DNA from 3 places in the Fontibacillus forbon genome. Region 2 is predicted to be linked to each of the others. Evidence: predicted binding sites of a transcription regulator. Region 2 holds the regulator's gene; each other region holds the start of a gene.
What was found. The regulator LexA, encoded in region 2, represses DNA repair genes until DNA is damaged. The targets are predictions, from matches to a motif close to CGAACATATGTTCG.

Region 1 (10,339 bases), on a different contig from region 2:
CGTCCAAGGAAACGATCTCCTGAATTTGGTCATCCCGCAAGTTACGGACATGGGAACATACGCCGTAAGCGTTGGAGTGGGATGCGATAAAAGGTTTTCCCGCCTCTTCGGCCATTTCGGCCAGCTCCCAGAATCCTTTGATCGATAAATGAGATACATCAAGTATGATGCCGAGCTGATGACAGGCTTTGACCAGTTCCACGCCCTGCGGAGTTAATCCGCCACCACGCGGTTCAAGGATACCGTCCGCTGCCCAATTGGCGAAGTTCCACGTTAGACCCAGGCATCGCACGCCTCGCTCATAGCATAGCTTCAAGTAATGAAGATTGGCTTCCAACCCGTCCGCCCCTTCAATCGAGAGCAGTCCGCCCGGCCGACCCGCCTTCACCGCCTCGTCGAGCTCTTCAACTGTGGTGATCGCAGCCAAACCGGATTGCACTACTTTTTGCCTGAATAGATCGATCTGGTCTAGGACGTAACCAAATTGCGGTTTGCCGAGCTTCTCGGAAAGATAGATCGCAAAGCATTGTAATTCGACTCCGCCTTGACCCATCCGTTCCAGATTGACATCCAACCGGGGGTCCCGCGTAAAATCCAGATTATGATCCAACTGCATTTTACTTAGTACATCGCAATGAAAATCCACGATTTTGTAAGCCAAACCGATCCCTCCGCTCATTCTTGTAATACCCGTTAATATCAAAATAAATGCAAAAAAACCTGTCTACTCTATCGTAAACAGGCATCTTCAACAGGATTTTCAATTATTTTATCTAGGTTCTACGATCAATTTTATAGCAGTGCGATCTTCGCCATCGATCACGATATCCGTAAATGCCGGAATACAAATCAAATCGACACCGCTTGGCGCCACAAATCCCCGGGCAATCGCTACCGCTTTAATAGCTTGGTTGAGAGCACCCGCCCCAATGGCCTGAAGTTCAGCAGCGCCACGTTCTCTTAGTACTCCAGCAAGCGCACCGGCAACGGAGTTAGGATTGGATTTTGCTGAAACTTTTAATACTTCCATGGTTAGTACCTCCTGGGAATTGGTTTGATTGATCCCACTACTTAGAAGATATTCGTGAGACTTCAAAAAATTCCTTCTTTTTTCTCCAGAGGCCTTCCCTACAGCTTAATATGTTTACTCCATAATCCATTCGTCTTCGAGCAGACGTATTTTCTGAATTTTCTTGGCATGGCCCGTGGCCTCGTCAATATCAACCACACAGGCATGAAACTGCCATTTTCCTTCGCATACCTGAAAACGTACCGGCAACTGGGTCGTGAACTTGCGCAGTACGGCATCACGCTCCATACCGAGTACTCCCTCCCGGGAACCGACCATGCCCGCATCGGTCAAATAAGCGGTCCCTTGAGGCAAAATAATATCGTCATTACTCTGAACATGCGTATGTGTCCCGACTACCAGAGAGACGCGTCCGTCCAAATGCCAGCCCATTGCGATTTTCTCCGATGTGGCTTCGGCATGGAAGTCGACTAAAATGCACTTATGCTTTTTGGAGAGACTACCCACAATTTCGTCCGCCATCCGGAAAGGATCCTCAATCGCCGGCAAAAAGGTACGGCCCATCAGGTTAACCAAGGCCAGTTCCTTGCCGTTAGCCCGAATGATCGTGGAACCCAACCCCGGCGTTCCCGGCGGAAAGTTCGCAGGACGCACCATCCGCGGCTCGTCGTCGATAAAGTCAAAGATCTCTTTATTATCCCAGGTATGATTGCCCATCGTTAGGCCATGAATGCCAAGGTCAAAAAAATCTTTGGCGATTTTGGCGGTAATGCCCCGTCCGGCCGCAGCATTTTCACCATTGGCTATAATAATGTGCGGATTGTATTTTGATTTCAAATGAGGCAGTGTATCCTTCAGCGCTTTACGTCCCGTGTTTCCAACGATATCTCCGATAAACAGAACTTTAATGACGTTTCCTCCTCAGATCTGGCATTCCGGTAGAACTAATACCTCCGGAACTTATCATATTTAAAAGTGAAAAAGCGGCCCACGGGGGGCCACTTTTCAGCATAACCTTTACTTAGCGTATTCAACCGCCCGTGTCTCGCGAATGACGGTAACTTTGATGTGCCCCGGATAATCGAGTTCACTTTCAATCGTTTTCGTAATATCTCTCGCCAGACGGAATGCTTCCGCATCGTCGATCTTTTCAGGCTGAACCATCACGCGCACCTCGCGGCCCGCTTGAATGGCAAAGGATTTCTCCACGCCTTCGAACGATTCGGAAATCTCCTCGAGCTTCTCCAAACGCCGGATATACGTCTCCAGCGTTTCGCGCCGTGCGCCAGGTCTCGCTGCCGACAAGGCATCAGCTGCACCCACCAGCATCGCAATGACCGAAGTTGCCTCACAGTCCCCATGGTGAGAAGCGATACTGTTGATAACGACCGGATGCTCTTTATACTTCTTAGCCAGTTCCACGCCGATTTCGACATGAGATCCTTCCACTTCATGATCAAGCGCTTTACCGATATCGTGCAGCAGTCCGGCCCGCTTCGCGAGCGAGATATCCTCACCCAGCTCTCCGGCCATAAGTCCGGCCAGGTAAGCCACCTCCATGGAATGCTTCAACACATTTTGTCCGTAGCTTGTCCGGAACTTGAGACGTCCCAAAATCTTGATTAAATCCGGATGCAGCGCATGAACCCCTACTTCGAAAGTAGCCTGTTCACCGTACTCGCGGATACGTTCATCGACCTCGCGACGGGATTTCTCAACCATTTCTTCGATCCGCGCCGGGTGAATACGTCCGTCCGCCACCAGTTTCTCCAGTGCGGTGCGGGCAATCTCACGGCGTATCGGATCAAAGCCCGACAAGATAACCGCTTCCGGTGTATCATCGATAATCAGATCGATACCGGTAAGCGTCTCCAGCGCACGGATATTCCGGCCTTCACGACCGATAATCCGACCCTTCATCTCCTCGTTAGGCAACGATACTACCGATACCGTCGTTTCCGCGACATGGTCTGCCGCACAACGTTGAATGGCCAGCGTAATGATCTCGCGGGATTTCTTATCCGCTTCTTCCTTCGCTTGCTGTTCAATGTCTTTAATCATTTGGGCTGTTTCATGGCGAACTTCCTGTTCCACATTGTTCAAAATGATGGTACGGGCATCCTCCATGCTCAAATTCGAAATACGCTCCAGTTCTTGAACCTGACTCTTGTAAATCAGATCAATCTGTTGCTGTGTTTCTTCAATCCGTTTCTCTTTGCCAGCCACTTGCTCTTCTTTACGTTCCAGCGATTCCAATTTTTTATCCAGCGACTCTTCTTTTTGCAACAATCGTCTTTCTTGTCGTTGAATTTCATTCCGACGTTCACGAATGTCTTTATCAGCTTCGGCTCTAAGCTTGTGGACTTCGTCCTTCGCTTCAAGAACCGTTTCCTTTTTCAGTGCTTCTGCGTCTTTCTTCGCGTTATCCAAGATTTGACTTGCAGCTTGTTCCGCACTGGAAATTTTAGCTTCTGCAAGAGATTTGCGAATAAAATACCCGATCACGAACCCAAAGAATAAAGCGGCTGCAACGAGAACGATCCAGATTCCTGCGTTCATCTGTTCACCTCCCCGTTGTTTCCTCCAAGGCATTCCTTGGGATGTTTGCAGTTGTAATTTTTCTCATTCATCATCATACAAAGAATTCATTACAGGCCGTTTAAGGCAAGGCTCTCCATGTGTGAGTGATGCAAAGTTTCCTCCAGCCACAAACGGAAAATTTGGCCTACATGATTTTCGAATAGAATCTTCACGGGACCCATAATTTTGGAAGGAAAAAAAGGGCCCAAGTAAAAATAGATTCATGTTCATTTTATTATTTGATGAAAGAAATTGTCAAGCAAATGACAAGCAATGTCTGTTTTGCTGTTATTCATTCTCCCACTCTTCTTCTTCGCTCATTCCATCTTCCTTGCCAAGCTCGCGAATGACTCTGGAGACGAGCGATCCCGAAAAGCCCCGGCGCATTAAAAATGCTCCGGTTTTTCGTTTACGGTCTGCCGGCTCGCCAGACGTGGAACGCCATTTCTTGGAAGCAAGCTCAAGGGCGCTCTCGAACTCGTCATCCTCGCTGACCGTTTGAAGGGCCTCTTCGATCAATGGCTTGGAAACCCCCTTCTGACGCAGTTCATGTCGTACCCACAGCTTCCCCTTGCCCCGGCCGCGGACACGCTGTCCTGCCCATTCTTGCGCGTATGCCGCGTCGTTCACCAGACCCTCCGCCGTTAACCGCCGTACGACTTCAGCTGCGGCCTCTTCGCTCCATCCCTTTTCTCCGAGTCGCATAGTTATTTCGAAGGCCGTGCGCGGCTTACGGCTCAAATAATGCAGTGCATCCGCATAAGCTTGCTGCCGTTCGTCGGCAAGCACGATTTCTTCCAACTCGTTCTTGGTAAAGGCCGCGCCTTTAATCATGCGGTACTTGATCATGACATCTTCATGGACTTCCAGTGAATAAGACCCGAATGAAATCCGGTATCGGAACTTGGGACGTTTCAACAGCAAAACGGATGTGATCGTCAGATCGATGCCCTCAGGAAATGCATCAATACCGCCGCTTTCCCCGGTTGACCCGGTTGAGAGATCTTCCGAAGCATTGCCGCGTGTCATCTCCCAAAATCCCTCTTCCGAAATATCTACAATGCCGCCGGATTGTTCCTGCTTTCCCCGGCTGCCAGCCTGTTTATTCCGTCCGCCATATCGCTGTTCCACCCGTCTATCGCTCCTTTATTCAGCACAATTAGAATCTCAGTTAAATAAAAAACGCCCTGTACCGGGAAGCCCCGGCCACAGAGCGCTTTAACAGCATGAGTTATTATTCTTCAAAAAGCGCCTGTTCTTCTTTAGCTTCAGCTTCCTGGTCGCTTGGTGACGAAGGAGGTACGGAAGTCGTCAAATTGCTGGCCTCCCGGATTTTCTGCTCGATGGCGTTAGCAATTTCAGGATGCTCTTTAAGATACTGCTTCGCATTTTCACGGCCCTGACCCAACCGTTCTCCGGCATAGGAATACCAAGCGCCGCTCTTATCCACGATATCCTGTTCCGCACCTATATCGATAATGCTGCCTTCTCTGGAAATTCCCTCACCGTACATAATATCGATCTCCGCCTGTTTAAAAGGAGGAGCTACTTTGTTCTTGACTACTTTAATCCGCGTCCGGTTACCAACCATATCATTGCCCATTTTGATCGTTTCCACACGGCGAACGTCAAGACGAACCGTGGAATAGAACTTCAAGGCACGGCCGCCAGGCGTGGTTTCAGGGTTCCCGAACATAACGCCGACTTTCTCCCGCAATTGGTTAATGAAGATGGCGATCGTTTTGGACTTGCTGATTGCCCCTGACAATTTGCGAAGAGCCTGGGACATTAGACGCGCCTGAAGACCGACGTGGGAATCCCCCATCTCGCCTTCAATTTCCGCTTTAGGAACCAGAGCGGCTACAGAGTCGATAACAATGACATCAACGGCGCCGCTTCGCACGAGCGCTTCGGCGATTTCGAGCGCCTGCTCACCGGTGTCCGGCTGAGACAACAGCAGTTCGTCGATATTTACGCCCAGTTTGTTTGCATAAGAAGGATCGAGGGCATGCTCCGCATCAATAAAAGCGGCTTGTCCGCCAATCTTCTGAACCTCGGCGATCGCATGCAGCGCCACCGTCGTTTTACCGGAAGATTCCGGTCCGTATACTTCAATGATCCGGCCGCGGGGAAGTCCCCCCGTACCAAGTGCGATATCTAATGCCAACGATCCGCTAGGTACGATCTCCACCTGCATATGCGTGGATTCTCCCAGCTTCATGATCGAACCTTTACCGAATTGTTTTTCTATTTGACGAAGCGCCATTTCCAGCGCTGCTTTACGATCTGACAATCAGCTCACATCCTTAAATATGATTGGATATACGATTTCTTACATTTATAATTGTACCTTGTTTTGGAACGTTTGCCAAGCATTTTTTCGAACATACATTCGTAAATTTTTCTATGTCGCTCAAACCCTTCTGGAACGTTTAGAAAAGCTTTGCCTCCTTTCGAAAACACCCATAATGGATAATTCGCCAGGCTTGAACCGATGATTTTCCGCGCTCTTCTTCCCCTCATGCTGAATGTGCCCGTTGACATGGTAATGCTGCCGTTTACGATGACGCCCCATGTCTCGAGCAAGTCCTCTGGCCCCAAAGCGATTAACGATCCACTCCTTCCCGTTCCATACTTATAACGACAAAAAGAACCGCAGCAAAACAATCAGTTTGCTGCGGTTCTTCCGCTAAAATCTATTATACTCCGGTTGAAATCCGTAAGGCAAGGCATAGCATTCCCGATTAAAGCGGCTGCTCTGCCTTCAATTGTTTCCAAAGATGATAAAGCACGGTTTTGGCCGACCGCAATCGAATCGTCTCACGGTTTCCCTTTAAATTTAGTTCATAGACGTCGGTGTCGCCGCCGCGCCGGGAAATACCGATATATACCAGACCGACAGGCTTGCGTTCGGAATAACCGGGGCCAGCCACACCCGTAATCGACAATCCGAAATCGGTATCCACGATCATGCGCACTTGCTCCGCCAGCACTTTGGCCGTTTCCGCGCTGACGGCCCCGGGGGCGTTATCGCCTTCCAACAATTCATGCGGCACGTTCAGAAGTTTCTCTTTCATCGCATTGGAATAGCAGACTATTCCTCCGAGGAACACCGTGGCGCTGCCGGGAATGCCCGTAACCGACTGCATCAGGAGCCCGCCGGTACAGCTTTCCGCGGCGCTCAATGTGAGCCCCCGCTCCGTCATCATATCCACGATCGTCTTCTCGATCGGCACGTCTTCGCTGGCGTAAAGGTGATCCGGGAGCCTTGAGCCGATTTCGGCCTCCAGCTTATCCAGTTTTTCCATCGCTTCGTGCTCTGTTCTTGCTTTGGTGGAGATCCGGATCGTGACTTCACTTTCCTTGGCATAGGGAGCGACCGTCGGATCGGATTGGTTCTCGATGAGATCCAGCAGCTTGGTCTCCAACCCCGATTCCCCGATGCCTGCAAACTTGAGCATTTTGGAATATAGCGGCTCCTCCTGGGTTAATACATGCTGCAAAATCCATGGTTTCGCCTGCTTCTCATACATCGGCTTCATTTCGGACGGAGGCCCCGGAAGCAGCACGTAAAACTTCCCGTTTTCCTCGATGGCATTCCCGACAGCGAGCCCGGTTTCGTTCGGCAACGGCGTCCCCCCGTCAACGACCAGCGCCTGCCGGCGGTTGTTTTCCGTCATAGGAACACTGCGGCCCTGGAAGAACCGGTCCACATTGTCCATCGCGATCCGGTCGATGTGTAGCGATCTTCCCAGCACCGCAGCCACGGCGTCCTTGGTCAGATCATCCTGGGTCGGGCCAAGCCCGCCGGTAAAAATAAGCAGGTCTGCCCGCTCAGATGCGACCCTAATCGCATGGGACAGGCGATTCACGTTATCGCCCACAACGGTTTGAAAATATACGTCAATCCCTATGGAAGCAAGTTCCTGGGACAAATATTGCGCATTGGAATTTACGATTTGACCAAGCAGCAGCTCGGTACCGACTGCGATGATTTCTGCTTTCATTTGTCATGTCTCCTTTCCGGAGGATTGCACGCTTAATTGCGGATGGCTTACATTTTCGATAAATTAAGCACGTTTTTATTTTTCACGAAATAATCGATTCCCGAGTAAATCGTAATGATGGCGGCCAGCCAGATCGCGATCTCGTCAAATGGGACATGGATCCACTCGAACGGGAAGTTATTCAGCAAGAGCACCGAAATGGCAATAATCTGCGTGATGGTCTTGGCTTTTCCCCATTTGCTCGCAGCGATTACGGAGCCTTCAAGCAGGGCCACTTCGCGAAGTCCCGTTACGGCAAACTCCCGGCTGATGATCACGATCACGATCCAGGCGTCGCATTTGCCCATGGCTACGAGCGCAACCAAGACGGCAGCCACCAGTAACTTATCCGCGAGCGGATCAAGCAATTTGCCCAAGTTCGTAACCAAATTATGCTTGCGGGCGATATACCCGTCGATTCCGTCCGTACTTGCCGCGATGATAAACAAAATAGCGCCGATCAGCTGATTCACCGGCAAAGAATAATTCCCCAGCGTCAGATCATACGACCACCAATCCAAATCCACCAGCAAAAAAACAAGCATCAGCGGAATCATGAAAATTCGGGCTAACGTGATGCGGTTGGGCAAATTCACAGGATCGCCTCCCCTGACAGATCATACTCATAAGCATGCGTAATCCGGACTTTGGTTATTTCTCCGATGGCTGCCGAACAATTACTTACGAACACTTCCCCGTCGATTTCCGGTGCATCGTATTGGGACCGTCCCACATACACGTCACTGCGTCCGTCGTATCGCTCCACGAGCACGTCAAGAACCTGTCCGACATACTTGCCACCGTTCTCATTGGCGACGGAACGCTGAATCTCCATCAGCGTATTGGCGCGCCATTCTTTAACCTCGTCATCGATTTGCTCCGGCAAACGCGATGCCGGGGTATCTTCTTCCATCGAATATGTAAAAACGCCCAACCGGTCGAACTTGATTTCCCGCACAAAATCGCAAAGCGCCTGAAATTCTTCCTCGGTCTCTCCCGGAAACCCTACAATGAGGGAAGTACGCAGCGAAACACCGGGTATTCTTTCCCTGATTTTAGATATCAATTCCCGGGTATCCCGGTTCCGTCCAGGCCGACGCATCCGCTTCAAAACAGCATCCTCGCTATGCTGCAGCGGCATATCCACGTATTTGCAAACTTTCGGGTTGCTTGCCATCGTTTCGATCAAATCATCACTAAAAAATCCGGGATAAGCATAGTGCAGTCTTACCCATTGAATTCCCGCCACCTGACTGACTCTATCGAGCAATTCGGCCAATTTGAGCTCCCCGTAGAGATCGCTGCCATAGTTGGTCGAGTCCTGGGCAATCAGGCTGACTTCCTTAACCCCTTGAGCCGCAAGCAGCTCCACTTCAGCCACAACCGATTCGATGGAACGGCTGCGGAATTTTCCGCGCATTAGCGGAATGCTGCAAAAAGTACAATTGTTGTCGCAACCTTCGGCGATTTTAATATAGGTCGTATGCCGGGCAGTTGTAAGCTTACGGGGCAAGCTCTCTTCATAATTAAACACGGGATTTCCGACTTGAATCGGCTTTTTCCCTTTTAAAGCTTCGTCCACGATCTGGTTGATATTATAAAAATCCCCCGTCCCGACGATCCCGTCAATCTCAGGCATCTCCTCCATAAGACTCTGCTTGTACCTTTGGGTCAGGCAACCTGAAACAATCAAGGCCTTCAGCTTGCCGGTCTCCTTAAGATCGGCCAGATCCAGAATCGTATTGACGGATTCCTCTTTGGCCGCATCAATAAAGCCGCAGGTGTTGACGATGATAACCGTTGCGTCCTCTTGATCTTCTACCAGCCGATAGCCCCTTGCATCAATCAGACCGGACATAATTTCGGAATCCACCAGATTTTTTTCGCAGCCTAGCGTAACTACTTTCACTTTTTCTGTCATGAGATATATCCCCCATTGCTCTAGAGCCGTAATCCCGAATTAAAAAACCTAATTAAGTATAATATTTCCGTAACAGTACTGTCAAAATCAATAAAATCAGCTCCATGCAGCAATATAATTGAAAAAAGTCCCACGCGGTGCATTGCACTGCGAGAGACCGTACACTGTCTATTTCAGATTGGTGAACTGCAAATCGACGGTAAGATCAGCCTTGCGGAGCATTTGAATAATCTGCTGCAGATCGTCCCTGCTCTTGCCGGTAACCCGGATCTGATCCCCTTGAATCTGACTCTTCACCTTCAGTTTGGAATCACGGATCAACACATTGATTTTTTTGGCGTTTTCCTGATCGATCCCCTGCTTCAAATTAATCCGCTGGCGCACTGCACCAAGCGAAGCCGGCTCAATCTTGCCATAGTCGAGATTTTTGATCGGCAGCCCGCGCTTTATCATTTTTGACTGCAAAATATCGATTACCGCATTCAGTTTGTACTCGTCGTCGGAAAGAATCACCAATACGTCCTTTTCGACTTTCAGTTCACTTTTGCTGCCCTTAAAATCAAACCGGTTGGCGATTTCCCGCTCGGTCTGGTCGATCGCGTTGGTCAATTCCTGCATGTCCATTTTGGATACAATATCAAAAGAGCTTTCAGAAGCCATCATTCACATTCCTTTCCAATGTTCTCTATCCCTTAATTATATGTAAAAGATTTCGCAAAGTCGAGTCAGGAGAATTCTGCCTGCTGAAAAACAAAAGACGTC
Region 2 (10,339 bases):
GCCGGCCATCATTTATTCCTTTTCAAACGTTACGTGATGCACTTTAGCATACTGTTCCAGGCGCTCGCCCATAGCTTCCGTATCAAAAAGATTGCGTCCCCGGTAGAAAACCCAATTGGTGTCTTTCCCTTTCGGCGAGATGGTCACCTTTTGACGGGTAACTCTGATTTTGCTGATATTGCCTGCTTCCAGGATTTTGTCCCGATTGTACTTGGAAGTGTACAAATATCCTTTATTAATCCGCAAATAAGGTTTTCTCAAGAAAATAGTCAAAGCCAGAATGAGATACAGAACGATCGTTAGCCAAAACAAACCAGAGCTCATTTCTGCTGCGCTTCCCACCAGTCCAACAGCCGCGTACAACAGGGCCAGCAATACCAGAAGGCCAGGCAGTATCATATTACGCCCCCGAAAAACTTCACCTTCTCCTTTCGATCCCAGCGAGGTGCGGGGATTCTGGCTTCCACGACCTTGGCCCACGTTAGGGCCTTTACCTTTTTTGTTCATTCTGATCTGATTTCTTTCTACTTTTCTGTCAAACGAAGCCATGATCTTTCCTCCTAAAAATGTATGGTTATGTATGCAAGGCCTCTCGGCCCAGCATTACTTATCCACGATTTCGATCGACTCTAACTGCTGACGAAAATTGTTACGGATGTTCTGCAAATAAGTTTCACGAAGCTGGGCTCTTTCCAGCTTTTCGTCTTCCGTCAACCCTTCGGCTTTATTTTTGCGAGCCAGTTCATTAATGCGATTAACCAATGTATCTATATCCATGGTTTTCCTCCTATGTTCTCAATTAATTTCATAAGGCAACAATTCTTACTTTGACATGAGAAAAAGAGCTTGTCAAGGCGAGTTGCCCTTGGAACCAAGCTCCTGGGAAGACATTCATATAGATGAAGTAAAATTATCGCTGATTCATCACTTAGTTGGGAAGAACGATCGTGTCGCCGCTATGAATATTGCTTCCGTTCAATCCGTTGAGCCGGATAATCGACTCCACATAAATTCTCGTATCTTTACCACGGGGTTTATGATTCACGGCAATCTCCCATAAAGTGTCGCCCGGCTTAACGACGATCGTCGGCAATGCAGAGCGATCGTATCCGTCTGAAGCCGCAGCAAACGCAGTAACCACTCCCGTTCCGGTGATCATCAAAACAAACAGCAACAAGCATACTTTCCCCAGATTTCTGCTCCAGCCAGAAACAGTTATATTATTAGTCCACGATCTACGAGGTGCCGGTTTATCATAGATGCTTTGATATGTACTATATTTAAGCATTATTCATCATTCCAAACATGTGTTCTTATCGTTGTTTTCACTATAACACGAACACTTGTTTGATTCAATAGTTTTTTCGAACAATTGTTCTCTTTTTTATCTTCAATTTAGAACTTACGTTTGTACGAACGGAAGTTCTATGTTATAATTTTTCCAAACGTTACTAATGGGGTTGATGATCGTTATGTCCAAGGTGTCCAGCCGACAACAGGCAATACTAGAATTTATCCGCAACGAGGTCAGAATGAAAGGCTATCCTCCTTCCGTACGTGAAATCGGCGAAGCTGTTGGACTAGCTTCCAGTTCAACGGTCCACGGCCATCTTGACCGTCTCGAGAAGAAAGGTTTCATTCGCCGCGACCCGACCAAGCCTCGGGCCATCGAACTTCTGGGCCAGGAAGACTCCGATTCCATCGGAATGTTCGCCCACAGCATTACCCGCGTTCCAGTCGTTGGTAAAGTCACTGCAGGTGTGCCTATTACAGCCACCGAGAACATAGAAGACTATTTTCCGCTTCCACAGCATTATTCCGCCGATGGCGAAATCTTTATGCTTTCCGTCATGGGGGACAGCATGATCGAAGCCGGAATTCATAATGGCGACTATGTAATCGTAAGGCAGCAGCAAACCGCCAACAACGGCGATATCGTAGTGGCCATGACGGAAGACGACGAAGCAACCGTCAAAACTTTTTACAAAGAGAAAGACCACATCCGCTTGCAGCCGGAGAATCCGACAATGGAACCGATTCGGTTGAAGCATGTCAGCATTCTGGGCAAGGTCGTCGGATTGTTCCGCGATCTGCACTAATCTATATTTAACTTACAGGTAAGAGGCTTCCCTTTAACGAGGGCAGCCTCTTTTCATTTTTCTACGACGAAGTTGCAGTCACTCCTATACGGGCCACATATCATCATTCAGCAGATTCCTGGATCTTCCCGCTCGCTCTCCGCGCCATAACTTTCTCAACCTCAAGCGGTGTCTGTGGTATTTTTTCAGGGCAAGCACCATATCCATCAGCTCCTTGCCTTTAGATTACCCGAAATATCAAAAATCATCGGAGATTATTCAAATTCTGTAAGTTCAACTTTCTTGAAAATTTTTCAACGATAGGTTGATCCTATAACAGTTATCTCTTTTATATATTAGATCAATTAAAAATGCAGTCTTATAATGGAATTATGCTTCAGAGGGAGGGATGAACGGATGACTGTTTATGATTTTCAGGTGAATACGATTCACGGCACGCCGGTTTCATTGTCCGTTTATCGCGGAAAAGTACTGCTCATTGTCAATACTGCCAGTAAGTGCAGCTATTCCGGTCAAATGGCCGATCTTCAAAAACTTTATGAAAAATACCGTCAGCAAGGGTTTGAAATACTCGGTTTTCCTTGCAATCAATTCAACGAAAAAGAACCAGGGGAAAATGCGGAAATACATAAAACCTGCACACGCGACTTCGGGGTGACATTTCCCTTGTTTCAAAAAATGGACGTCAGGGGAGCTTCCGCCCACGGTTTGTTTCACTATCTTACACAACAAGCGCCTTTCCAAGGTTTTGACCGCCAGAGCCCAACGGGTCCGTGGATGCAAAGCTTTTTACAAGAAAAACACCCCGAGATTTACGCTGGCGACGGAGTCAAATGGAATTACACCAAGTTTTTGATCCATCGCGACGGTTCGGTATACGGCAGATATGAAACCACGACCGAGCCGTCAGAATTGAAGACCGATATCGTCTCGCTTTTAATTTAGGCATGGTTACCTTTCATTGTTGAATATCGAATGAGCCCTCAGTAAAGTCTCTGTTTCCTGAATTAATTCATGCATCATGTTAAAAGCTTTCTTTAAGTGATCATGATCTTCTGTAATTAAGGTAAAGATATGGTTTACTCTATAGGAGTATTTGTTTGGCACGATACTGAATGAATCGGCAATAGCGGTAGCCCCCTTTTCATTCATCAAATAGGTTTCATTCATGGCGAACAAAACCTGATTCAGGCAAGCGACAGACCTGAAACAGCATCCGGCAATATAAGATAAATCATTTTTGTAAATACCTTTATGCCCATTTTCGAGTGAAAAGGTTGCCTCCCAGAAAAATTTTTGAATGATTGCTTTTTGAAAAACGACCGGGTACGGGATGGTTCTACTTTTCAGTTCCTTTACAACTCCGAAAGGGTCCCACAACACCTTACACAACGCAATCTCGGCAAAATAAATACTGTTCGCAAATCCGTGAGGGTGTCCCGGTTGGTAATCGATAGCGACATCTCCCTTTGTACATTGTTGAATGACCTGTAACACGCTATTCTGATCACGTAATAACAGGTCAACAGGTGTTTGATCTACCTTTAACCAGCCTCCCCCATTAATCCAGGGGCCCCACTCCCCGATTTCTGTCACCAAGTTATCCCTATGTTCGTCATCAATATCTGCAGCAACCTTACGAAGCATAGCGATGTCCAGGCCTTGTGCGGGATCGTAATAAATTCCGATATCAATATCCGACTCGGGACCTTCCGTTCCCCTGGCCCTTGAACCGCCGAGCACCAAAGCGCTTACTCCGCTAACTTCCTTTAAGCTGTCAACGATCTTTGAAATGGTCTGTTGCACGTCCATTTATCTCGCTCCCGTCCATTAGCTTGAATAGGATCAATTATAAGGAATGCGGTTTTTCGAGGGAAGGGAGAAAAAGAATTAATCGGTTTCTGCCCGATAAAAATAGCAGAAGAAAAGCAATTCGAAATGTTTATGTAGGCAATCCAAACCAGTAAGTAGAAATTCAAGATATGGGTATTCAACAAATCCCCCTTCTATCATTTTATAAACAAAATCCCCTGAGGTCTAAGCCTCAGGGGATTTCACATCTACACTGAATTAGATTAATAAAGCGTCATGTATTGGTCGCGTTCCCATTGGTGAACTTGCGTGCGGAAGATGTCCCACTCGATTTCTTTCAGTTCGTAGAAATGGGTAAGAGCGTGATCGCCGAGTGCTTCGGTGATGATTTCGCTGCGGAGCAATTCGCCCAGCGCTTCTTTCAGATCGGAAGGCAAGCTAGGGATGCCTTCTTCCACGCGCTCTTCTTCGGACATGACATAGATGTTACGGTCAACCGGTTCCACGAGCGGCAATTCGTTCTTGATGCCGTCAAGGCCCGCTTTCAGCATAACAGCCAACGCAAGGTACGGGTTAGCCGCCGGATCCGGGTTACGTACTTCAACGCGAGTACTAAGACCGCGGGAAGCCGGAATACGGATCATCGGGCTGCGGTTACTGGAAGACCAAGCCACATAACAAGGTGCTTCATAACCAGGTACCAGACGTTTGTAAGAGTTAACGGTCGGGTTCGTCACGGCCGCAAATGCGCGGGCATGCTTCAGAATCCCTGCCATGTAGTGACGGGCATCCTTACTCAGTCCAAGCGAATCGCTTTCGTCATAAAAAGCATTCACATCTCCTGTAAACAAGGATTGGTGACAGTGCATACCGGAACCGTTCACTCCGAAGAGCGGCTTCGGCATAAAGGTCGCATGCAAACCATGCTGACGAGCGATCGTCTTAACTACGAGTTTGAAGGTTTGAATTTGGTCGGCCGCTTTAACGGCATTTGCATATTTAAAGTCGATTTCGTGTTGGCCCGGAGCCACTTCATGGTGGGAAGCTTCGATTTCAAAGCCCATTTCTTCCAGCGTCAAAACGATTTCGCGGCGGCAGTTCTCGCCGAGATCCGTAGGTGCAAGGTCGAAGTATCCGCCTTGGTCATTCAGTTCCATGGTCGGATTGCCCTTCTCGTCGGTTTTGAACAGGAAGAATTCCGGCTCCGGACCCACGTTCATGGACGTATAACCCATCTCTTCCGCTTCTTTCAAAGCACGCTTCAAAATGGCGCGAGGGTCGCCGGCAAACGGGGTACCGTCAGGCATATAAATGTCGCAAATCAAACGGGCGACGCGGTCTTCGGCAACCCAAGGGAAGATAACCCAGGTGTCAAGATCAGGGAAAAGATACATATCGGATTCTTCGATCCGGACATAACCTTCGATCGACGAACCGTCGAACATCATTTTGTTATCAAGAGCTTTCTCCAATTGGCTGACCGGAATTTCCACGTTCTTGATGGTCCCGAGCAGATCGGTAAACTGCAATCGGATAAAGCGAACATTTTCTTCTTTGGCAATACGTAGAATGTCTTCCTTTGAATAACTCAAAATAACATCTCCCAACGTTTATATTTTGAAAAAGCGGGAAAGTTCCCCCTGAATCAATGATACCTGTCCAGGTCTTTTCCCTGTGACGAGCTGCTGTTTTAGCATACGATAAAGTTGTGAATCCGTCATCTCTTTTCGTTTTTCTTCCGTGTCTTTCGTCATGACCGTAGCCTCCTGCGAATCCTTGGTCATCGGATTCATGACCTGTTTGATCCCGGCAATATTGACTCCTTTGTCGATCAAACCTTTGATCTCGAGCAACCGCTCGATATCGTTCAGGGAGAATAACCGCTGGTTCCCCGAAGTACGGGCCGGCACGATCAGTTGATGTTGTTCATAATAACGAATTTGCCTAGCCGTTAAGTCCGTAAGCTTCATTACAATACCAATCGGAAACAAGGCCATGTTTCTGCGAATTTCGTCACTCATCGCTCTCAACCTTCCAGTTAAATAATCATGATCCTATTCTATGTCAACTATCCTAACATGTCAATAGGTATGTTAGAATAACTTACAGATCACAGAAGATAATTTTTCAGTGATCTTCGATGTCCAAAACCTCTATTAAATATGTTTCCATCAAAAGAGACTCAGTCAGCATCGCTCTATAGCAGATCACGATCCTTCATGGTTTGCAGAGCGGTCAAAAGCCCGAACTTAACGTGAGAGTAAGTTAAGCCGCCTTGCATATAGGCGATATACGGCTCGCGGATCGGCGCATCCGCCGAGAGCTCCAGACTACCGCCCTGAATGAATGTACCCGCGGCCATAATGACAGGATGTTCGTAGCCCGGCATATCCCAGGCTTCGGGAACGACATGGCCGTCTACGGCCGCCGCACGCTGTATACCCTGTACGAAAGCAATGAGCTGCTCCGGACCGCTAAACGTAATTGCCTGAATCAAATCGGTCCGCTTGGCATCCCAGCGCGGGCGGCTCTCAAAGCCCGCCCGCTCAAACACGGCTGAGGCCAGGACGCTCCCTTTAACAGCTTGTCCTACCGTCGTCGGAGCTAGAAACAAGCCTTGATAGATTCCGCGCGTCGTTCCTAGCATAGCGCCGACTTCTCCTCCGATTCCCGGGGCTGTCAAGCGATAGGAAGCCAGCTCGACCAGGTCTGCACGGCCGCAAATATATCCGCCCGTCTCGGCAATACCGCCGCCCGGATTTTTAATCAGCGACCCTGCAATAAGATCGGCCCCTACATGAGTTGGTTCCTGCTCTTCGGTGAATTCCCCGTAGCAGTTGTCTACAAATACGATGCAGTCCGGCTTTATCGCCTTTACTCTTGCAATCATTCCGCCGATTTGTTCCACCGTAAACGAATCTCTCCAGTCGTAACCGCGGGAACGCTGAATTCCGATAACTTTGGTCTCTTTCGTTATTTTTGATACTACCGTGTCCCAATCTACCGAACCGTCTTCCAGCAATGCCGCTTCATCATAACGGATGCCGAAATCCTGTAACGAGCCGGTTCCATCCCCTGGCTTGCCGATCACTTTGTGTAACGTATCATACGGTCGGCCGGTGATATAAAACAGGCCGTCCCCTGGACGAAGCACGCCAAACAGCGCCGTGGCAATCGTATGCGTGCCGGACGCGAAATGCGGACGCACCAGTGCCGCCTCCGCGCCGAACACTTCGGCGTAGACAAGGTCGAGCACTTCGCGTCCGCGATCATTATAGGCATACCCCGTTGAACCGGCGAAATGAAAATCGCTTACCTGATACTTCTGAAACGCTTCGATGACTTTCCATTGATTGCGGTCGACAATTCGGTCAATTTCACGAAACTTGGGCTCGGCTTGTACCTCCGCCTCTTCCATCCACTTTACAATATCTTCTGAAAAAACAGCCATTATGTCCTTACCTCTCCCCTGTAACTGCTGATCAATCTAATCAAATCTGATCAAAGTCAATATCTATGCTAGTGCTTCAAATGATTCTCATCTTCCCGGACCGTGAAGGGGGCAAGTAAATATCCGTACTTATCAAAGTCTCCCTGATTCACATCGACCGAATATATAATATCTTCTTCATCGTATTGCTGTTTCACGACGTCTCCGATCCGGTATAGCACCGGGGTAAGATCGCCGCGCTGCGCCGGAATCCGGAAAGACCGCAGCCCTCCTGACAGTTCCTGCTGAACAGCCTGGCGAATGCGCTCCAAATCGCGCTTATCCAGTGCGCTGATCTTCATCGTGCCTTTCCTGGCAGGCAGCATCTCCAATTGCTCGGGAGCGCACAAATCGATCTTGTTATATAAGACGAGCTGCGGCTTGGCCCCGGCACCCAGGTCATCCAAGATCCGCTCGACTACCTCCATCTGTTCCTCGCGCATCGGCGAAGAAGCATCTACCACATGGAGGATCAGGTCCGCTTCATTCGCTTCCTCCAGCGTTGCACGGAAGGCAGCGACAAGATCATGCGGCAGGTTTTGAATAAATCCTACCGTATCGGTCAGAACGACCTCCTTGCCACCGGGAAGCTCCATTACCCGTGAGGTAGGATCCAGGGTAGCAAAGAGGCGGTTCTCGACCAGCACGTCCGCTGCGGTGAGCGCCTTCAGGAGCGTGGATTTCCCGGCGTTCGTATAACCTACCAACGCCAGTTGCACCACACCAGTTTCCCTGCGGCGCGAGCGGTGCAGCTTCCGGTGCCGGGTCACCTCCTCAAGCTGGCGTTTCAGTTCGCCTATCCGGCGGCGAATATGGCGCCGGTCGGTTTCCAGTTTGCTCTCGCCGGGGCCGCGCGTACCGATGCCGCCGCCAAGCCGCGACAAATTTTTGCCGTGACCGGCCAGCCGCGGCAACAGATAGGTGAGCTGGGCCAGCTCCACCTGGATGATACCCTCCCGCGTTTTGGCCCGCTGGGCGAAAATATCGAGAATAAGCTGCGTGCGGTCGATGATTTTTGCATCCAGCATTTCTTCGAGATTCCTCACTTGCGCCCCCGATAACTCCTGGTCAAAAATAGCCGTATTGGCTCCCTGTTGATCCATCCGCTCCCGGAGTTCGATGACTTTCCCTTTTCCGATCAGATATCGCGGATCGCGTTTTTCGCGATTTTGGGTCATCACGTCGGTTACTTCCACACCGGCGGTTTCGGCAAGCTGCACCAATTCCTCCAGCGAATATTCCGGATTAATTCCGGCCTGCTTGGCTTCCGCCGTTATCAGGCTAACCAGTACCGCCCTGTCCGGTAAAATAGTCTTCGTCTCGTACGGCGATTTTGACATCGTTCACGGCTCCTTATTTCTTATCCAGCTTTAAATCCTCGGTACGGATTGTCATCAGTTCCAGTTTTCCGGGCGAACCGCCGCTGTATTGGTTCAGCAAACGGACCGCCTGCTGGCGAATGGATCGCTCGATAATGTTGCGAACATGCCTGGCATTGCTGAACAGATGCTCGCTTTCGCATTTTTCCCGCAGCAAATGCTGCTTTAGTTTGAGTATCGCCTGCGGCATCAGAATATAATCGCGTTCTTTTACCATTCCTTCGGCAATCTGGATCAATTGATCGATACTATAATCCGGAAATTCCATCTGGATCGGAAAACGGGAGGGCAGCCCCGGGTTAGTCGCCAGAAAAAAATCCATCTCTTCGGAATATCCGGCAAGGATAAGAATGAATTGATTTTTTTGATCCTCCATCGCCTTTACCAGCGTATCGATCGCTTCTTTGCCGAAATCTTTTTCACCGCCGCGCGCCAGACTGTAGGCTTCATCAATAAACAAAATTCCCCCGAGTGCCTTCTTAACCAGATCGCGGGTCTTCTGCGCGGTATGTCCGATGTATTCGCCGACCAGGTCGGCCCGTTCCACTTCAATCAAATGCCCTTTGCTTAGAACACCCATCTTTTGAAACATTTTCGCAACGATGCGGGCCACGGTCGTCTTTCCGGTTCCCGGATTTCCTTTGAAAACCATATGATAAACCTGGGCTCCGGACAAGAGTCCGGCCTCGGAACGCATCGTGGCAATTTGCAACAAGGCAAAAATCTCAAACATCAGTTCTTTAATATGATCCAATCCGACCAAGCCATCCATTTCCTTCTGCAGATCAGCGAATAACCCTTGCTGCGGCAAGGTCTTGGCCCCTAACAAACTATCGGCATCGGGAACGCTTTGCGAGACAACCGGCGGCTCGGAGCTGCGAAGAATCACATTGATCTGCCTGGAAGGTTTCTCTTCAGAAGATCCGCTGTTGGCCATAACACGCCCTGACATTCTATGAATCACCTCTTTATGGAGTTGGTCAAAAGTCATTCCGAATGTGAAATGCGTGCGACTCTTGAACCTGCAATTGCCGGGAGGGCTTAACTTCTTTTAAAATGTATTCTCTCTCCCGCTCCGTTATTAGAAGTTTTCTCATTTCCAGCCCAAGGCTATGGCCGCTTGATCCAATTTCCACTTCGTATAAGCCAGTACTTCACGGAAAGTCGTCTGCGTCGGCTTCAAAACCGAAGTCTCCGTCAGTGACAAGCCCGGGTTGTTGTAGCCGAGAACCTTAGCGGTTTCATACGCTCGGTTGCCGTGAAAAGTATGGGTAATGATTACTGCCGATTCATATCCCTTTTCTATCATGATCTCCTGGCTGAACTTTAAATTTTCATAGGTACTAGTCGCCTTGTTTTCCAGGATCATTTCTGAACGGGGGACTCCGTTTGCCTCAAGATAATTCGCCATCCCCTCCGCTTCCGTATAGCGGTAATCCTGATGGTCCAGCCCGCCTGTCAGGATAAAAACACGAAACTTCCCGTCCTTATAATCCTGCAAAGCAAGCTGCAGCCTCTCTTGTAAACCCGGGCTAGGCTGGTCTCCCCACATGGACGCG
Region 3 (10,339 bases), on a different contig from region 2:
CTGATCGGCTGTCAAAGATTTAACGGCTTCGGTAACTTTGTCCAGCTCAGCTTTCATTTGTTCGGTTACTTCTTTTGCCTCGTTCTGATGGTCGGTGATCTCGCCGACCGTTTTAATATTGTCCATTACCCCGTCGATCGTTTTGGGATTGGAGCGAAACACTTTCATCCCGAGATCGGTCAAACTCTTGACCGTATCTTCGCCGATCAGACTTCCAGCCAGTACCAGATCCGGCTGCGCTGCTACTACCGCTTCAACATTCACCTGAAAACCGCCCATTTTCGGCTTATCTTTAGCCGCTTCAGGGTAGTCGTCGTTATCGGAAACCCCAACGATTTGTTCATCCAAACCAAGGGCGAACAAGCCTTCCGTCTCCGAAGGTGCCAGCGAGACGATCCGCTGCGGTGCGGATTCAAACGTAAATTCACTTCCGTAAGCATCCTTTACGGTAAGCGGGTAAGTCGTATGAAGTTCTTCCTGCTCCGGTGCGTTTGCACCGTTTGTTTGCTGTTCTTGAGTCTGACCCGCGTTGTTGCTATTGTCCGCCGTGCTGTTTGTGTTATTCGCTCCGCAACCGGCGGTAACGAGCAGCAAAAGCGCCAGCAGCCAAATCCCCCAAACCTTAGTCCACTTCTTCATTAGTCCCTCTCCTTCGGGTTTCTTGTTTTAAGAAACGCCTGAGCCAAAGCGAAGCCCTATTCCACAAGAAAAACCCATCCTGAGCGGATGGGTTACGTCTACAAAGTCATTTACGGAAACTTCAAGTCAATCACGCAAGACCGGTTTCCGTCTTCATTAGCAGAACGTTATCCTTTCCTCGAAGGACCGTCTAAAACTCCCGTTGGCAGGTCTCCTGACTATCAGGCCGCGACGAAAACTCGCCTTCCCATCATACTTTTCCGTACGACAGTGGCAAAATGAGTTTCGTCCCTGTACACAGTGGCGGGACCGTGCCGGATTTACACCGGCTTCCCTTTTAACCCGAAGCTTGCGGCAAGCATGCTCCAGGACCTACGGGCACTTTCTATTCGCTTGAATCTAGGCTTTCTTTCTCTATGGATTATAGGGGATAAGCTTAAAATTTACAATATGCGATACGGGCTATCGGCCAGCATAACGGTCATTCTAACTTTAATGATCTACGGACAAATCGGCCCCCAATACCCCGATAACATCTCCTTCTTTTAAAATGGGAACAGACAAAGTGATGCAACGCCGCTTGGTGATTGCCGATACATAAACCTCCGAAATGACCGTTTCCCCGTTCATGGCACCTCGGAACCAATCGCGACCCTTGGCATTGAGCAGTCCCGCCTCTGGAATCGATACGACAAAAGAACCGTCGGACCGGTTTGTCCATGCGGCTTCCAGTCCCGTCTCCCCTTCCAGGAGCCGCTCCAAAACGACGCGGTGCTCAAATTCCCGCATCAAGAGCATTGTGCTGTTGTTCGCCGTTTCCTGAAGTCTTCTGGCATAAACCAGGCCCAGTTCCCGTACCGCAGCTTTTTGTTCCTCCGTTTCCTCCGAGGCCGAACTTCCCCGGACCGCCTCCAACGAAGATAGCAGTTCCTCTTGCGCCCGGTGCAGGCCGCCGGCAACACTTTGAAGCTTGCCGATATGCCCCCTCTGGGATTCCATCCGGGACAAGGCACCCTCCACATGGGAGATACTCCGGTTAAGGCCCGCATGAACTTCCTTCATCATGCTTTCCATATTCCGCGTCATCTCCGATTGTTCCCGGCTTCGCCGTCCAGTCTCGGCCACCAGCCCGTTCACTTCGGCCACCTCGTCGGAAATGAACAGGATGTCCTTCCCCATCGATTTCAGCAATTCGATGCCGTCCATCGCCGATTTTCTTCCATCCCGGAGCGTATCCTTAACCCGGTCCACCTCATCCGTGATTTGCCGGAACAGAGGGGCGGAACTGCCGATCGCCTTGCTGCTCTGCTCGGCAAGTTGGCGCATTCTCATGGCCACTACGTCAAAACCTTTACCCTGTTCCCCCAGTCTTGCCGCCTCAATGGATGCATTCAGGGCGAGCAGCAATACTTCGCCGGATATCCCTTCAAGCTCCCGATATAAGGCTCCAAGTTGTCTCGTATTGCGCTCCAGATCGTTCATCGGTCCGTTGATCGACTGCTGGGACTCCGCCAGCGAGCGAATCGTCCCGTCTGCCTCTGCGAGGGCTTCCGTGATCCGCGAAGCTTCGGACAGCGTCTTCTCGCTGCGGATATGCAGTTGATCCGCCGCCTCCTGAATCCGAAATGCGGAGGTAGCAACTTCCTGCATGGCAGCCAAACTTTCCTGCACCTGTTCCAAAGAACGTTCACTGCTGTGCTTCAGCTTCAGATCCTCCACAGAGGAAATATCGGATAAATGCTGGAGTTGCTCCATGCTCTCGTTCACTTCTCCCACGGCAGCCTGCAGCCTGTCCGCCGCAACCAGAGATTCATTGGCCATCACGATCCAATCGGTTTCGGAATGCCCTTTATCATCATGTTCCGGCGGAGCTGCCGAAGGAAGCGAGGAGGAAGTCTCTTGTCCTTCGCGTCGAAATTTTAGGAAACTCCATGAGAGCGTTGCAAAACATATAAAGGCTATCAGGGCCACGAAAGGCATATACCAGGATAACTTTTGCCATAAAGCCATGATAAACAATAAAAAGGCCGCCCCCATACCCAGTACGGATGCATTTCTTTCGATCCCGCGGAGTTGATTCATTTGTTCCCACTCCTCTTATGTAAGTTTATCTTACATTATAGAATAGGACTTAAGACATAAAAAGAGTTTTTTCGGAAATTTAATACATTTTTCTTCAAATTTCTATGTCTATTTTATAGATATAACACGTTATGTTATATTTTGTTGTGATATATAGATGTTTCTTAACTCTGACATACCCAAACATTACGGACAAAAGAACCCTTCACTACCTGACCGTAGTCCTTAATTTGAAAACCGCAAGCCTGCAAATCGAACTCTAACTCTTCGCTCGACACCACCACAGCAGTCTCGCAGAACCGGCGCAGGCTCGATAGCATGGCTCTTTTTTCGTCCTGCGGCAACACCGAGCACAAATTGTAAGGCATATCCAGAATGGCTGCATCATAATGCCCGCTCACATGATTCATATCTCCAATCGAAAGTAGCCCCGGGTCATCATACCCGAAATGCGCCAGGTTCTCCCGGGCTCCCCGGATGGCCAGCGGATTCAAATCCCTGCCGAAGATATCGACACCCATGGACAGCGCCTCGATCAGCACATTGCCCATCCCGCAGCACGGATCGATCGCCCTGATCCCTTTCGGATCAGGGATGCCGATATTCACGAGCGCCCGAGCCATCGCAACAGGCAGTCCTGTGGAGTAATTCCTTGGCTTATGCTTATGTTGCTGCCAGACCGGGTCTGCCTGACGGCAGATGCCGAACATCCAGCCGCCATTATACGAAAGCAGCCCAAACGTTATGTCCGGATGGCGCATTTTCGCCGTCCCCCTGATATGCGCGCCAATTCGCCGTTCCAGTTGCCTCTGCTCCTCATAACTTCGCTTCAAACCGTTTTTTAGATACAGTACTTTGAAGGTGCTTCCCTCCAGCTTTATTCCCGCTGCATACGTGATGATCTCTTCAAGCGAATGACCGGTGAACAGAACATCTACCCGCATGGAAACAAACGGGCTCCTGTTCGGTTCGATCCTCAAAGGACTCTCTATATATGATAATGATCCCGGTTCTTCTCCAAACAAAGCGCGAAGCTCCATCCGGCACAGTTCTCTATCATTTTCGTGGCATGCAAAAAGAAAGATAAACCGTTCACGGTTATGATTTAGATTCGGTTGCACTTTACCTTGTTCCTCCCGATAGATTTGGGCACAATGGTTCCAAATTCCATACTTCATATCCCATATCTCGTACCACATTCCATATTTTCAAAATTCTAATTTCAACTTTCATTGTCCATTGTATCAAAAATTTGAAAGTTTTATTGAATCCCGTCACTGCATCTCCGTGAGCTGCGCCCAGTATCTTTTGGGCATATGGGACATCTGCGCGCGCGGATTAACCCGCTCCCGGATCGCTACCGTATTATAAAACTGCTTCCACAAACTGCGGTAAGCTTTCTCTTGTTCGCTGACATCCGGCAGAGTCAACTCATCCACATTCACAATTGACACCTTATCGTTCTGCGTCTCATCCGGCCGGTGTATCAGCGCCTGTCCATGAGTTTTATCGTAAATCATAAACGACTCTTGACGGTAACGATCGCAAAAATGGGGAGCCAAAACAGGTAACACAATATTTTTGGGCTCAATCACGGATACCAGAGCATCGCCGTAGACCGAAAAACGCACAAATCCCGTGAACGCATGGCTCTCGGAATTCAAATGCCTCACTGCTTTATTAAGCTGATGAACGGTATTCTCCGTCAGCATATTCATCACAACGCCCCCATGCTTGAAACCAAGACGCAGAAAGCGGTAAATCAGCATTTCTTTTTGAGAGTCACATGTGAGAAAGCCTAACCGGACCAATTCCTGGGCTGCCGGCGATATTTTATTTCCGATTGCATCATATACCCGTGCAGCCTTCCCCGAATCGGTTTCAACGTAACGGTTGCCGAAAAGCACATACTGCGGATCTGCGTCAGAAGTAATATCCAGCAGTTCCTCCTTGCGCTCATAACTCTCGAATACGCAGCTCAGCAAACCGTCAAAACTTCCATCATAGACATAAGCAACATCGTTCACCCAAGGCATGGGATCAAGTCCTTTCTTCCGGTACCCATCGCCAATTCCTCATCCGTAAACAGCGATAACTGCTCCACCTGAGGTTGGGGCAGAAACATGCCCAGTTCTTTGGTTGACAATAGCGATCTCAAGATTGTGCTTTCGTTCACTTTCAATCCCTCAAGACGTCTGCCGGAGCAGGTGATAAAATATTGGGCGCGTTTCAATACGACGCCCAGCTTCTTAAGCCCGGGAAAGTCCAGCCTGGACGCCCGGCGGGCCTTCACAATCCTTTTTGCGCTTCTGACCCCGATCCCCGGTACCCGCAGTAATGTCTCATAAGGCGCCGTACTGATCTCCACGGGAAACCGATCGATATGATTCATCGCCCAATTACATTTCGGATCCATGAACGGATTGAAATTCGGAGTGCGTTCATCCAGCAGCTCCTTCGCTTCAAATCCGTAAAACCGCAGCAGCCAATCCGCCTGATACAACCTGTGCTCCCGCAGCAGCGGCGGCTTGGTGTCCAGGGACGGCAACAGGGAATGCTCCATCACCGGAGTATAAGCGGAATAATATACTCTCTTCAGCTTGTACTTGTGATACAGCGCCTCCGTCAAAGTCAATATCTTCAAATCGCTGTCCGGCGTCGCTCCTATGATCATCTGGGTGCTTTGCCCGGCAGGGACGAATTTGGGGGCATGACGGTATTTGACAAGGTCCGTAACGTTCTCTTGAATACCTTGCCGGATAAGAGACATCGGCTTCAAAATCGCCTCCTTGGTCTTATCCGGGGCTAGCTGACTCAGACTATCCTGTGAGGGCAGCTCGATATTGACGCTCATCCGGTCGGCCAACAGGCCGAGCCGGGAAATCAGCGCGGGATCGGCACCGGGTATCCCTTTGACATGAATATATCCGCCAAACTTATACTCATTCCGAAGCAATTCCAGCACACGAATCAACTGCTCGGTCGTATAATCAGGGTTCCGCATGATCCCCGAGCTTAAGAATAATCCCTCTATGTAATTGCGCCGATAAAAGTTCATCGTAAGGTTCGCCAGTTCCTCCGGCGTGAACATAGCCCGCCGCGTGTCGTTGGAACGCCGGTTTACGCAATATTTGCAATCAAAGATACAAACGTTGCTCATCAACACTTTCAACAACGAGATACAGCGTCCGTCTGCGGCAAAACTGTGGCAGATACCTGAGCTGACCGCGCTGCCAGCCGCCCCCGCTTGGCCGTTCTTACGTTCCACACCGCTGGAAGAACAAGATACATCATATTTGGCCGAATCCGTCAAAATCGTCAGTTTATCATACACATCCATACGCCGATCCTCCCTTTTGATTCCTATTATAATACGAACATTTGTTCCTGTAAATAACAGGAACAAGCCGCTCTTCAGTAAAAAAGAGCGACTCGTTGTATGAACGTTTATGGAGTTGAATTACTGCTTCGGATGATTTCGGCGGTGGCGGCTTCCGCCAACGGGTGAAAAGACCTGCGTCTCGCTTCGAATTCGGCTATCTTCGGACCGGAGCGGAGCTGATAACCCCGTAACGCCACAATACTTTGCGGCCGAACCAGCCGAACAGGCGATCCGTGGCAAAGCCCATTAAACCGAGACTGATGAGGCCGACAAAAATCCAGTCCGTGCGGAAGAACAGCCGCGAGTTCCAGATCAGGAAACCGACGCCTTCATTGGAGGCGATCATTTCCGCCCCGACGATCGCCATATATGAAGTACCCATAGCTAACCGGACCCCGGTGAACATATACGGGGCGGTCGCCGGAATAATGACGTGCAGGACAATCTGCCATTCCGAGGCGCCCATGCTGCGGGCTGCCCGGATTTTATCCTCCTCGACGGACAGCACGCCGGTCAGCGTGTTCATCATCACGATAAACAGCGTGGCATAAAGGATCAGAGCGATCTTCGACTGTTCCCCGATGCCAAACCAGACAAGAAATAACGTAATGAAGGCAATAGGAGGAATAAACCGGATAAAATTAAGCAGCGGTTCCGCGAAATGGCGGATTATATCCACTCTGCCGATGAGGACGCCGAGCGGTATCGCCAGCAGGCTGCCGAGCGCCCAACCGCTGAACACCCGGTAAAAGCTGATTCCTATATATTTCGGGAGCGATCCGTCTTTGAGCAGCTCTATCGCCCCTTTAACGGTATCCACAGGGCCGGGGATCACCTCGGGACCATAAAGGAGAGCACCAGCTTGCCAGGCCACTAGAAGAAATATCCAAAGCAGAAGCAAGCCCGCCCATTTCTTTTTCAACCATCCTGTCATCCGTCTTCCTCCTATTCGTCAAAATGGGCCTGAATCCGGCCGTGATACTCGTAAAACTCCGCCCCGGAAACTTCCCGGGGGTAAGAGAGCGGAATATCGTAAATATGCGATATTTTCGAGGAGGGGCCCGGGGACATGATGCCGATTCGTCCGCCCAGCAAGATGGCTTCCTGAATATCATGCGTCACAAACACGACGGTCTTGCCTGTCTGCCGCCAGACCCGCACCAGTTCCTTTTGCATCGTCCTGCGGGTCATTGCATCCAGCGCGCCGAACGGCTCATCCATAAGCAAAATTTCGGGATCGTTGGCCAGAACCCGAGCCAATTGTACCCGCTGCTTCATCCCGCCGGATAGCTCTCTCGGAAATTTGTCTCCGTGCCCTGTCAGTCCGACCAGATCGATATATTGCTCCGAGATTGCTCTCCGGTCGCGCTTCGGGACTTTTTTCATCTTCAGCCCGAACTCTACGTTCTGCCTCACCGTAAGCCAGGGAAAGAGCGAGGAATCGGCCTGCTGAAAAACGACCGCCCGGTCCCGTCCGGGCTTATCGATATCGGCGCCTCCGACTCGCAAATTCCCGCTGGTTTTGGAGATGAAACCCGCGATCATGTTCAACAGGGTTGATTTCCCGCAGCCGCTCGGACCAAGCAGGATGAAAAACTCGCCCCCTTTAATCACCAGATCCACGTCCTTGATGATGTAGTGAAGTTCGCCGCTTCCGGCCCCGGTTTGTTCACTGTAGCTCTTATTCAAACCCTCGATCGTGATCGTATGTTTCAGTGCAGCCCCCTGCTTCGGCAACGCTAGAGACATTTAAATCCCCTCCTATGGTGTGATGGTCACGCGGTCAGGCAAAATTTCCCGCAAGGCATCCAGCTTGATTTTGTCTTCCAACTCAAAGTCCTGCTGTATGATTCCATTTTCCACCATATAATTTTTCTGGCGGGACAAACTGTCGAGCGCGGCCTGATCGAAATCGATATTCCAATTGACCACCGACAAATCCTTCAACGTAGCTTCCTTCGGCTGTTTGACTTCTTTATACAAAATCTCCGCCACCTTTTCCGGGTTCTCCTTGATAAAGGCGGAGGATTCGTCCAGTGCGCGGAGGAAACCCGACACGGCTTCCGGATGTTCCTTGATCAGCGACTCCGGCGCGACGATCTGGCTGCCGATCCGTACCTTCGTTTGCGACATGTCCGTCAGCTGGTGCACCCCTTCAATGGCTGCGAACTTCTCCACCATGACCGCACCGGTGGCCCAAACGGCGTCCACCTCTCCTTTTTTCAAAGCGATATACGCTTCGTCAAATCCCCCTTGACCGATCAATTTGGCATCTTCGGGTTTAAGGCCGTATTCGGCAAGGTACTCATCCCACAGATAGGTAATAAATGTACCCCGCATAAAGCTCAGGTTCTTCCCTTTCAAATCTTCCGGCTGCTTGATGTCGTCCCTTACAAACAACTTCCATTGCTTCGCACTCAGATCCGTGGAAGTCCCGGTCGAAGCGATGATCGCAAACTCCCCTTTGCTGACGGCGTTTAAAATCGGAAAATCGGCTCCCCAGGCGATATCCGCCTGCTTGATGAAGAGCGAATTGATCCCTTCCGCAGGCGTAGCGAATGTCACCAACTTCGCATCGATTCCGTGTTTTTCAAAGAGTCCTTGATTTACCGCAACGCGCAGTACGGGATTGGATGAAATATCGGCGATATTCAGCTTCACCTTCGATTGTTGTCCGTTCCCGCCTCCCGAATTTCCCGCAGCCTGGGCCTTGGATGACGATTCGTCACCGGACGAGCCGCACCCGGTTAGAACCATCAGGAATGTAAGAAATAACAATAATGACGATATAGCCGTTCTTTTCAAATGAGTGTTGTTTCTCTTGGATCTTGGCATGGTCTCTTCTCCTTTCTTTCTCCTATTCTTCTTCAACCGGCTTGGCCGGCCGGGTCCCCTCATCGATCCGGGCGACGCATAGCGCACCTTCACCATATGAAACCGTGCCGTTCACAAGCACGATGGATTCAGCTCCCGTTCCCGCAGCTCCCGGAACTCTGAAGCTGGCCACGTCCAGCGGCTCGATCGCCGTTTCGACCGGTTGCGAAAGCTGGGGCACCCACTCATAAGGCACGCGATAAGCGCGGTACACCATATTCGAGTTTCTCTTATTTTTGTAAGGGGAAATATATTCCCAAACCAGTTCATGCTCCCGGGTAACTTCAAAAATCCGGCCGTCCGCGCCTTCCGTAATCAGTGTGTTGCCGTTCGGCAAGCGCTGGGCGGAGCTGATATAAGGACTGTAAAAATGGTAAGAGTCCAGCGGCGCCATGAATCCGGCTTCCGTCGGAGTGTATTTCCATACGATCTCCAGCGTGACCGGATCGATCTCCAAAATGCGGGAATGGTCGCGGGCGGCGTTTTTTTGACCGAACGCGGAAGCCGGATTCGGAGCTCCATAACCGGCCCAGCCCCCGTTATCGAACAGAAGCAGATTGCCTTCGCCGGGCAGCCCCTTAGGAATCAGGTGAGCATGGTGCTGACCGATGATCCAGCCCAAATGCTTGACCTCGGGGGCGGAATAATCCGGACCGAGCTTCCAGACGATCTTCCCGGATTTTTTGTCCGTAATCGCAATAATGTTGCTCTCTCTGGCGTCCCAAATAATGTTATCCGGGTGGAACCGCTCGTCTCCGTCGTCATACCAGCGGTTAGGCCCAAGCGCGGAGACGGAATTGATATGCATCCAGTCCCCCGAATGGTCGCCGAAAAACCGGGTATTGGGATCACGGAACAGAACGTTTTTGGCCTGCTCGTCAAAACCCAGTTCGTCAAAATGCTCATGCAAATTCCATTCCCAGACGATGTTTCCTTCCCAGTCCACTTCAAGGATCGAATCATCAAGCAGCAATTTATCCGAAATTTTGGGGTTGCGGACGTTTTTATGCACGAGAATCAGCGTGTTCCCCCCATCAATTCTGGGCTCCGCACCGGGAACGTAATAACCGACCGGGTTGCCTTCCCGCTGGTAATCGTGATGGGCTCTGGCCATCCACTGCGGATCATGGCCCGGATCCTCGATCAACTCATGCCGGTTGAACCGCCATACGATATTTCCGTCCCAATCGACCTGCACCAGGTCGACCTCATCCTGGAATCCGTACTTCGGATCCCGTTCGGCCGTACTGCCGAGTACATTGCCTCCGGGAAACAATTTGTTGGGGAAGCCGCGAAGCCCCTGCCACAAATGCACCTCTTTGCCGTTCATGTCGATCAGCAGCGCACCCAGATCGGCCGCCT

Region 1: the regulator LexA is predicted to act here: its motif matches at 5,992-6,005, upstream of recA (recombinase RecA).
Region 3: the regulator LexA is predicted to act here: its motif matches at 6,096-6,109, upstream of ACLB09_RS11625 (putative DNA modification/repair radical SAM protein).

The regions. Positions count from the first base shown of each region.
Region 1 is NZ_JBKGFV010000002.1:176,377-186,715, forward strand. Features, by position in the region: gene ACLB09_RS07500 (dipeptidase) at 1-679, opposite strand, end outside; gene ACLB09_RS07505 (stage V sporulation protein S) at 770-1,030, opposite strand; gene ACLB09_RS07510 (TIGR00282 family metallophosphoesterase) at 1,145-1,939, opposite strand; gene rny (ribonuclease Y) at 2,048-3,589, opposite strand; gene ACLB09_RS07520 (regulatory protein RecX) at 3,899-4,741, opposite strand; gene recA (recombinase RecA) at 4,845-5,903, opposite strand; gene ACLB09_RS07530 (competence/damage-inducible protein A) at 6,355-7,617, opposite strand; gene pgsA (CDP-diacylglycerol--glycerol-3-phosphate 3-phosphatidyltransferase) at 7,665-8,252, opposite strand; gene rimO (30S ribosomal protein S12 methylthiotransferase RimO) at 8,249-9,577, opposite strand; gene ACLB09_RS07545 (YajQ family cyclic di-GMP-binding protein) at 9,746-10,237, opposite strand.
Region 2 is NZ_JBKGFV010000001.1:1,014,330-1,024,668, reverse strand. Features, by position in the region: gene ACLB09_RS04720 (hypothetical protein) at 13-549, opposite strand; gene ACLB09_RS04715 (DUF896 domain-containing protein) at 604-777, opposite strand; gene ACLB09_RS04710 (LysM peptidoglycan-binding domain-containing protein) at 929-1,177, opposite strand; gene lexA (transcriptional repressor LexA) at 1,473-2,099, shown strand; gene ACLB09_RS04700 (glutathione peroxidase) at 2,496-3,044, shown strand; gene ACLB09_RS04695 (nucleotidyltransferase domain-containing protein) at 3,051-3,911, opposite strand; gene glnA (type I glutamate--ammonia ligase) at 4,175-5,503, opposite strand; gene ACLB09_RS04685 (MerR family transcriptional regulator) at 5,522-5,932, opposite strand; gene ACLB09_RS04680 (methionine gamma-lyase family protein) at 6,109-7,362, opposite strand; gene hflX (GTPase HflX) at 7,431-8,741, opposite strand; gene ACLB09_RS04670 (AAA family ATPase) at 8,755-9,732, opposite strand; gene ACLB09_RS04665 (YdcF family protein) at 9,874-10,339, opposite strand, start outside.
Region 3 is NZ_JBKGFV010000002.1:1,005,170-1,015,508, forward strand. Features, by position in the region: gene ACLB09_RS11605 (ABC transporter substrate-binding protein) at 1-639, opposite strand, end outside; cobalamin riboswitch at 827-1,030, opposite strand; gene ACLB09_RS11610 (methyl-accepting chemotaxis protein) at 1,132-2,721, opposite strand; gene ACLB09_RS11615 (TRM11 family SAM-dependent methyltransferase) at 2,886-3,665, opposite strand; gene ACLB09_RS11620 (TIGR03915 family putative DNA repair protein) at 3,996-4,757, opposite strand; gene ACLB09_RS11625 (putative DNA modification/repair radical SAM protein) at 4,745-6,061, opposite strand; gene ACLB09_RS11630 (ABC transporter permease) at 6,258-7,037, opposite strand; gene ACLB09_RS11635 (ABC transporter ATP-binding protein) at 7,049-7,852, opposite strand; gene ACLB09_RS11640 (ABC transporter substrate-binding protein) at 7,865-8,938, opposite strand; gene ACLB09_RS11645 (aryl-sulfate sulfotransferase) at 8,961-10,339, opposite strand, start outside.